DNA from 2 places in the Mycobacterium sp. HM-7 genome. Region 2 is predicted to be linked to the other one. Evidence: riboswitches for the same ligand, from Rfam matches in the RefSeq annotation. Region 2 holds a riboswitch; the other holds the start of a gene.
The links. Region 2 has a riboswitch for cobalamin ahead of metE (5-methyltetrahydropteroyltriglutamate--homocysteine S-methyltransferase). Riboswitches for the same ligand answer to the same signal wherever they lie in the genome.

Region 1 (3,404 bases), 930 kb from region 2:
AAGCCGGCCTACGACCTGCTGCGCAGCGGCGAGTACGGCGGCCCGCCGTTCGACGGCGTGGTGTTCACCGACGACCTGACCGGCATGGCCGCCATCACCCAGCATTTCGGCGTGGCCGACGCGGCGCTCAAGGCGCTGCAGGCCGGCGCGGACGTCGCCCTGTGGATCACCACCGACGGCATCCCGGACGTGCTGGACAAGCTGGAGGCGGCCACCAAGGCCGGGCAGCTGGACCAGGCGCAGGTCGACAAGTCGGTGCTGCGGGTGGCGGCCATGAAGGGGCCGGGCGCGAAATGCGTGAAGTGAGCTGCTCCTTGAATACCCTTATCTGATGGCAGGTGGAACCAAGCGGCTGCCGCGGGCCGTCCGCGAACAGCAGATGCTCGACGCTGCCGTGCAGATGTTCTCGGTGAACGGCTATCACGAGACCTCCATGGACGCGATCGCCGCGCAGGCAGAGATCTCCAAGCCGATGCTGTACCTCTATTACGGCTCGAAGGAAGAGTTATTCGCTGCGTGCCTGGACCGGGAACTGACCCGATTCGTCGACACAGTCCGGGCGGACATCAACTTCGCGCAGAGCCCGCGTGACCTGCTCCGCAACGCGGTGCTGTCGTTCATGACGTACATCGACCGCAACCGGGCGTCCTGGATCGTGCTGTACACGCAGGCCACCAGCTCGCAGGCGTTCGCCCACACGGTGCGCGAGGGTCGCGAGAAGATCATCGACCTGGTGGCCCGGCTGCTCAGCGCGGGTACTCGAAACCCCGAACCGGACAGCGACTTCGAGATGATGGCCGTGGCCCTGGTGGGTGCGGGTGAGGCCATCGCGTCCCGCGTCAGCGCAGGCGACACCGACGTCAACGACGCCACCGAGCTGATGATCAACCTCTTCTGGCGCGGCCTGAAGGGCAAGCGCGCCGAGTCGTAGTCCCGCCGGGCCTCCCCGGCACTGCGGGACCCGACTGTGGCGGGCTGGTCGCGGGTCGTCACATTGGCCACTTGAGTACCGGTCTCCCTTGGCAGCCTTCGCCGGGAGCTGTCAGTTCAGGCTGACAATGTCAACCCATGCTGACGGCTTCAAATCGCATGTGCCGCTTGGACCACCTGGGCGCAGAAGCACCCACGCCGACATCGGCTCTGCGTCGGTGGTGTTGCGCACTCGAGCTCTCCCCCGGATACGCCGGCGGTGGCGACCGCGGTGCGCTGATAGGGTCCGCTTGAGCCAGTCGAACCCAACACGCTTGGGTCAGGGAATCCGGTGCGAAACCGGAACTGACGCGCAGCGGTGAGGAGGACAGGCGGAGCAACGGCCACTGGCCCCACGTGGGCTGGGAAGGCGCTCCGACTGGATGATCCCGAGTCCGAAGACCTGCTGGCTCGGGTTCTCGCGGCCTGGCGGCGCGAGAACCCTCCAACGGATGGACTCCGCGAACAGAGTCCCGGATCGGAAGGCGCCGCCGTGTCTCGACGCACCATTGTGCTTGTCCTACTGGTTGTTTCACTCGTCTGCTCATGCGGCGGCCCACCAGCTGCCAGCCAGAACGCCGCCGGAACTGCCGGCTATCCCGTCGCGCTCGAGAACTGCGGACGCAAGGTGACGGTGAAATCGCCGCCGCACCGCGCGGTCTCGATCAACCAGCCCGCGAATGAACTGCTCCTGGCGCTCGGCCTCGCCGACCGCATGGCCGGCACCGCATCGTGGAGCGACGACGTTCGGCCCGACCTCGCCGCGGACAACGCCAAAGTTCCTGTGCTGAGCCGGAATTTCCCCTCGTTCGAGCGGGTGCTGACAGAGAAACCCGACTTCGTGTACGCGACGTTCGATTACTCGTTCACAGACCAGGGTGTTGCCCCGCGGGAGCGGTTCGAGCGACTGGGGGTGCCGACGTATCAGTCGTCCAGCGAGTGCGGTGGTCAGAACGCGGCGCAGCAGCGGGCGTTGACGCTCGACGACATGTACGCCGAAATCGTCGATATCGCCACGATCTTCGACGTGCGTGACCGGGGCGAGAAGCTGGTGTCGTCGCTGCGGGCACGGATGGCCGGCGCGACGATCGGGCTCGAGGCCGACGACGTCTCCATGATGTGGTGGTACGCCGGTACCAGAACTCCGTACATCGCCGGCTGCTGCGGAGCGCCCGGCATCATCACCGCCGCTGTCGGGGCCCGCAACGCGTTCGCCGACAACCGGCAGCTGTGGCCGGAGATTTCGTGGGAGGCGATCCTGCAACGCGACCCCGACGTGCTCGTCCTCGCCGACCTCACCCGCGGTAACGACGGGGACAGCGTCGCCGCCAAGATCAAATTCCTCGAAACCGACCCGGCCGCAAGCAAGTTGAGGGCAGTGCGCGAGCGGCGGTGGATCGTGTTGCCCGGCAGCGCGATGGATCCATCGCTGCGCAACGTCGACGCGGTCGAGACCGTCGCGTCCGGGCTGCGCTCGTTCGGGCTGGGCGGGAAGTCCTGACGGCGGTGCGTACCTCCGGGACGGCGATGCTCGGCCTGGCGGTCCTGGCGCTGTCGATCGCGGCGGCGCTGATCGTGGGGCCGGCCGACCTGGGCATCAGTGACGTGTATGCGGTCCTCGCACAACATCTTTGGGGCCGTCCGGCGGACATTGCACCGATCGATGACGGCATCGTCTGGGAACTGCGACTGCCGCGCGCGTTGTTGGCCGCGATCTGTGGTGCGGGACTGGGCATCTGCGGAGCGATCCTGCAGTCGTTGCTGCGCAACCCGCTGGCCGATCCGTTCATGCTCGGCATCTCCTCAGGCGCGTCCACGGGTGCGGTGCTGGTCGTCGTGGCGGGGGTCGGTGGCGCGCTGACGCTGTCGGGCGGGGCGTTCGTCGGAGCGGTGATCGCGTTCGTCCTCGTGCTGGCCCTCGCGACGGCCGCCGGCGGCGGGCCGGACCGGGTGGTGTTGGCGGGAGTCGCCGGCACTCAGCTCTTTTCGGCATTGACGGCGATGGTGGTGTTTTCCTCGGCGAACGCGCAACAGACCCGCGGGGTGCTGTTCTGGTTGCTCGGCTCGCTGGGCGGCGCGAGCTGGCATCAGGTGGTGATGTGCGGCCTCGTCTGCGCGGCCTGCCTGGGTGTCTGCTGGCTGCAGTCAGATGCCTTGGACGCGTTCGCCTTCGGCCGTGACGCCGCCGCCGCGCTCGGAGTCCCGGTGCGACGGGTCCGGATCATCCTGCTGATGACGACGGCGCTGTTGACGGCCGTGCTGGTGAGTGTCGCGGGCGCAATCGGTTTCGTCGGACTGGTGTTGCCGCACGCGGCGCGGATGATCGTCGGGCCGTCGCACCGCCGACTGTTGCCGGTCACCGCGATCGCCGGCGCCGTCTTCCTGGTCTGGGTCGACGCCGCGGCCCGCACGGTGTTCGCGCCCCAGGAGTTGCC
Region 2 (3,404 bases):
GTGGCGAAGAAACCCTCCAACTGCTCGGCGAAGTACTGCACCATGTCATTGCGCTCGGGCTCACCGTGCACCAGCACGTCGAGGCCGAGCTCCTCCTGCAACCGGATGACCGTCTCGACTTCGGCCTTCATCCGGTCGGTGTACTCGCCACGGTCGATCTCGCCCGCGACGAGTGCGGCGCGCGCCTTCCGGATGTCCACGGTCTGCGGAAACGAGCCGATGGTGGTCGTCGGCAGCGGCGGCAGATTCAGCCTGGCGTCCTGCGCTTTGCGCCGTTCGGCCGCCGGCCCGCGGCCGATGCCGCCGGACAGCACCGCATCCAGCCGGGCCCGGACGGCGGCGTCGTGCAGTCGCGGGTCGTGCGTCCGCGACGCGACCGCCCGCTTCGACGCCGCGAGCGCGGCGGCTACCGACTCCCGGCCCTCGCGTAGCGCCGTCGCCAGGGTGGCAACCTCATCGACCTTCTCCGCACCGAACGCCAACCAACCGCGGAGCGCATCGTCGAGGCCGTCCTCGGGATCGAGCGAATACGGCACGTGCAGGGTCGAACAGGACGTGGAGACGGCCACGGCAGCCGCTGACCCGCGCAGCGCGTCCAGCCGGTCCAGCGCCGCCGCCAGGTCGGTGCGCCAGATGTTGCGGCCATCGACGACGCCCGCCACCAACAGTTTGTCCGCGAGGCCCGCTATCGGCTGATCGCCGCCCGCGACGAAATCGACTGCGATACCGTCGATCTGGGTGCGGGCCAGCGCCGGCAGCGCGGTCCCCGGTTCGCCGAAGTAGGTCGCCACCAGGATCGCCGGGCGGTTGGCGGTACCAGAGAGCGCCGAGTAGACGTGCTCGGCCAGTTCCGCACCGTTGTCCAAGATGTCGGTCACCAGAACGGGCTCGTCGATCTGCACCCACTCGGCACCCGCAGCCCCGAGTCGGCCCAGCAGGTCGGCATACAGCGGCAGCAGCTCACCGAGCCGCTCGGTGGGGGCTCCGGCGCCGTCGACCGCCTTGCTCAGCGCCAGGAACGTGATCGGCCCGACGAGCACTGGCCGTGGTGAAATTCCTTGCTGCTGAGCCTCTTTGAGTTCGGCCAGCACTTTGGCCGGATTCAGCTCGAACACCGTGTCCGGGCCGATCTCGGGCACCAGGTAGTGGTAATTGGTGTCGAACCACTTCGTCATCTCCAGCGGTGCGATGTCCGCCGTACCGCGAGCCGCCGCGAAATAGCGGTCGAGATCGTCGGCGATGGCACCCACCCGGCTCGGCAGGGCACCGAGCAGCACCGCGGTGTCGAGGACCTGGTCGTAGTAGGAAAATGTGTTGACCGGAACGGAATCCAGTCCGGCGGCCGACAATGCGGCGAGACTATCGCGGCGCAGGCCCGCGGCGATTTCGTCGAGTGCGGCCCGGTCGATCCGGCCTGCCCAATAGCGTTCGACGGCCCGCTTGAGTTCACGGTTCGGGCCGATGCGGGGCGCGCCGAGAATGGTTGCGGTGAATGGTGTTGACAACAGACGTCCTTCAAATGCGACGGAAGTGCGCACCGCCCAAAGACATCCGTCGAGGACAGCCCAAACCGCCCTCGGCGATCAGCCCATTCCACGAGGCGATGCACCGCCGGACGCGGCGCATCCGGCACAGCTGGCAGGTCTTCGGACTCGCAGACACGCACCCTTCGGGTGCACCTAGTGGCCGTCGCTTCCCAGTTCGATGTGAACCAGTGCGGATGACGGCGGTCGTTCCTGCATACCGCTGCGGGACAGTCCCGGATTCTCACCGGGTTCCCTCTCATGGCGATTCCCCGCCATTCGACGCCGCAGACGCCGGAGCGTCATTGGCAAACCAGCTGCGCCGTGGAGACTACCCTGTGGGGCCCTGCGCCGGGCCCGGGCCGCCGCCGTAACCCAACTGCTGCGCGGTGTAGCGGGCGGCATCGGTGACCGGAACCGCTTGCACCGCAGTGCCGTACGCGCAGATCTCGGTCCACACATCGCCGATCTCGGTGGTGTCGAACCGCATTCCGATGATGGCATTGCCGCCGCGGGCCTGACATTCCTGGAGCAGCCGGCCCATGGCCTCGTTGCGGCTCTCGGCCAGGTTCTTGGTCATGCCCTGCAGCTCACCGCCGAACATCGCCTTGAAGCCGGCCCCCATCTGCGCGAAGGCATTCCGCGACCGGACGGTGAGGCCGAACACCTCACCGCAGACGCGCTGAATCTCCCACCCGGGCAGGTCATTCGTCGTGACAACCAGCATGCTGCCGCCTTTCTGTGTCGGTACGCCTCGAACTGTAGTGCGCGGCAACCGCAATCGTCAGACGGCGGCTCTTGCGTTCGTGACCGGCGCGACCTTCCGGGCACCACCGAGGTAGCGGTCGACGAGCCCGCCGAACACCAGCCCGATCACCGTCCAGATCAGCGCCTGGTCGATCAGCGAGTACCACCGGAACTCCCACAGCAGGTCGGCGTCGAATCCCGGGTAGATCAGCTGCCCGGGGGCATAGACCTTGCCGTCGACCGTCACCGGCGTCGCGAATGTGTTGGTGATCGGCTGGGGTGTCTCGGTCGCGGCGCGCGCGAACCCGAACTCGCCGGAGTGCTCGACGTTGGCCGACAGATCACCCAATGACGGCAGCGCCGCCAGCAGGCCGCCGTACACGACGAAAAAGCCGAGCACTGCGATCCCCACCGCACGCGCCCACCCGACCTTCGCGGACAGCTTGCGCGCCGCGAACACGGCGAGTCCCAGCAGGGTCAGCGAGCCCCACACCATCCCGAGGTACAGGAAGCCGCGGGACTCCATGGTGAACTCGTGGCCGATGGCCGGCGGGTTCGACGGGTACTTCACGAACGGCAGCAGGTAGACGCCCAGGAAGCCGAAACCGGCGACGGTCCAGCCCAGCACCTTCGGCCGCACGCCGAACCGGCCGTGCAGCACCAGATACGCGACGGCCACCAGCGCACCCATCGCCACCGAGAACGCGATGATGCCGGTCGCCGCCCCGATACCCGACTGGATGGATCGGCTGAACAGCTCCGGCCCGTCCGGTTCGACGGGATGTCCCATGGCGGTGTGGACGGTCGAGAGCACGTTCATGCGGCCGGACTCGTAGTCGATGGCCTTGTCGATGGTGGGCTCGGCAAAAATCCAGGCAAACAGGAACCCCAGGACGCCGGCGATCAGACCAGCGAGGGCTCCGCGCCCGATGACGCGGATTTCCACAAGAAGTCCCGTGGATCAGTGGCAGGGGAAGCCGAGGAAGTGCCGCGAGTCGTGCACCCACTCGTGGACCACGACGGTCTTGCCGAACATCGACATCATGCCCTCGTCGATGCCGACGAGGTAGTACGCCAGCATCGCCAGGAAGATCGTCACACCGAGCAGCACTGCCACCCGGGTGGCCGAAAGCG

Region 1: it holds a riboswitch for cobalamin, as region 2 does, so the genes downstream of both, ACWW1C_RS01385 (ABC transporter substrate-binding protein) here and metE (5-methyltetrahydropteroyltriglutamate--homocysteine S-methyltransferase) in region 2, are expected to answer to the same signal.

The regions. Positions count from the first base shown of each region.
Region 1 covers NZ_CM132657.1:280,826-284,229, forward strand. Annotated here, with positions in the region: gene ACWW1C_RS01375 (glycoside hydrolase family 3 N-terminal domain-containing protein) at 1-306, shown strand, start outside; gene ACWW1C_RS01380 (TetR/AcrR family transcriptional regulator) at 332-931, shown strand; cobalamin riboswitch at 1,210-1,394, shown strand; gene ACWW1C_RS01385 (ABC transporter substrate-binding protein) at 1,463-2,470, shown strand; gene ACWW1C_RS01390 (FecCD family ABC transporter permease) at 2,497-3,404, shown strand, end outside.
Region 2 covers NZ_CM132657.1:5,444,463-5,447,866, forward strand. Annotated here, with positions in the region: gene metE (5-methyltetrahydropteroyltriglutamate--homocysteine S-methyltransferase) at 1-1,508, opposite strand, end outside; cobalamin riboswitch at 1,621-1,828, opposite strand; gene ACWW1C_RS26340 (YbjQ family protein) at 1,855-2,250, opposite strand; gene ACWW1C_RS26345 (CbtA family protein) at 2,308-3,216, opposite strand; gene ACWW1C_RS26350 (CbtB domain-containing protein) at 3,232-3,404, opposite strand, start outside.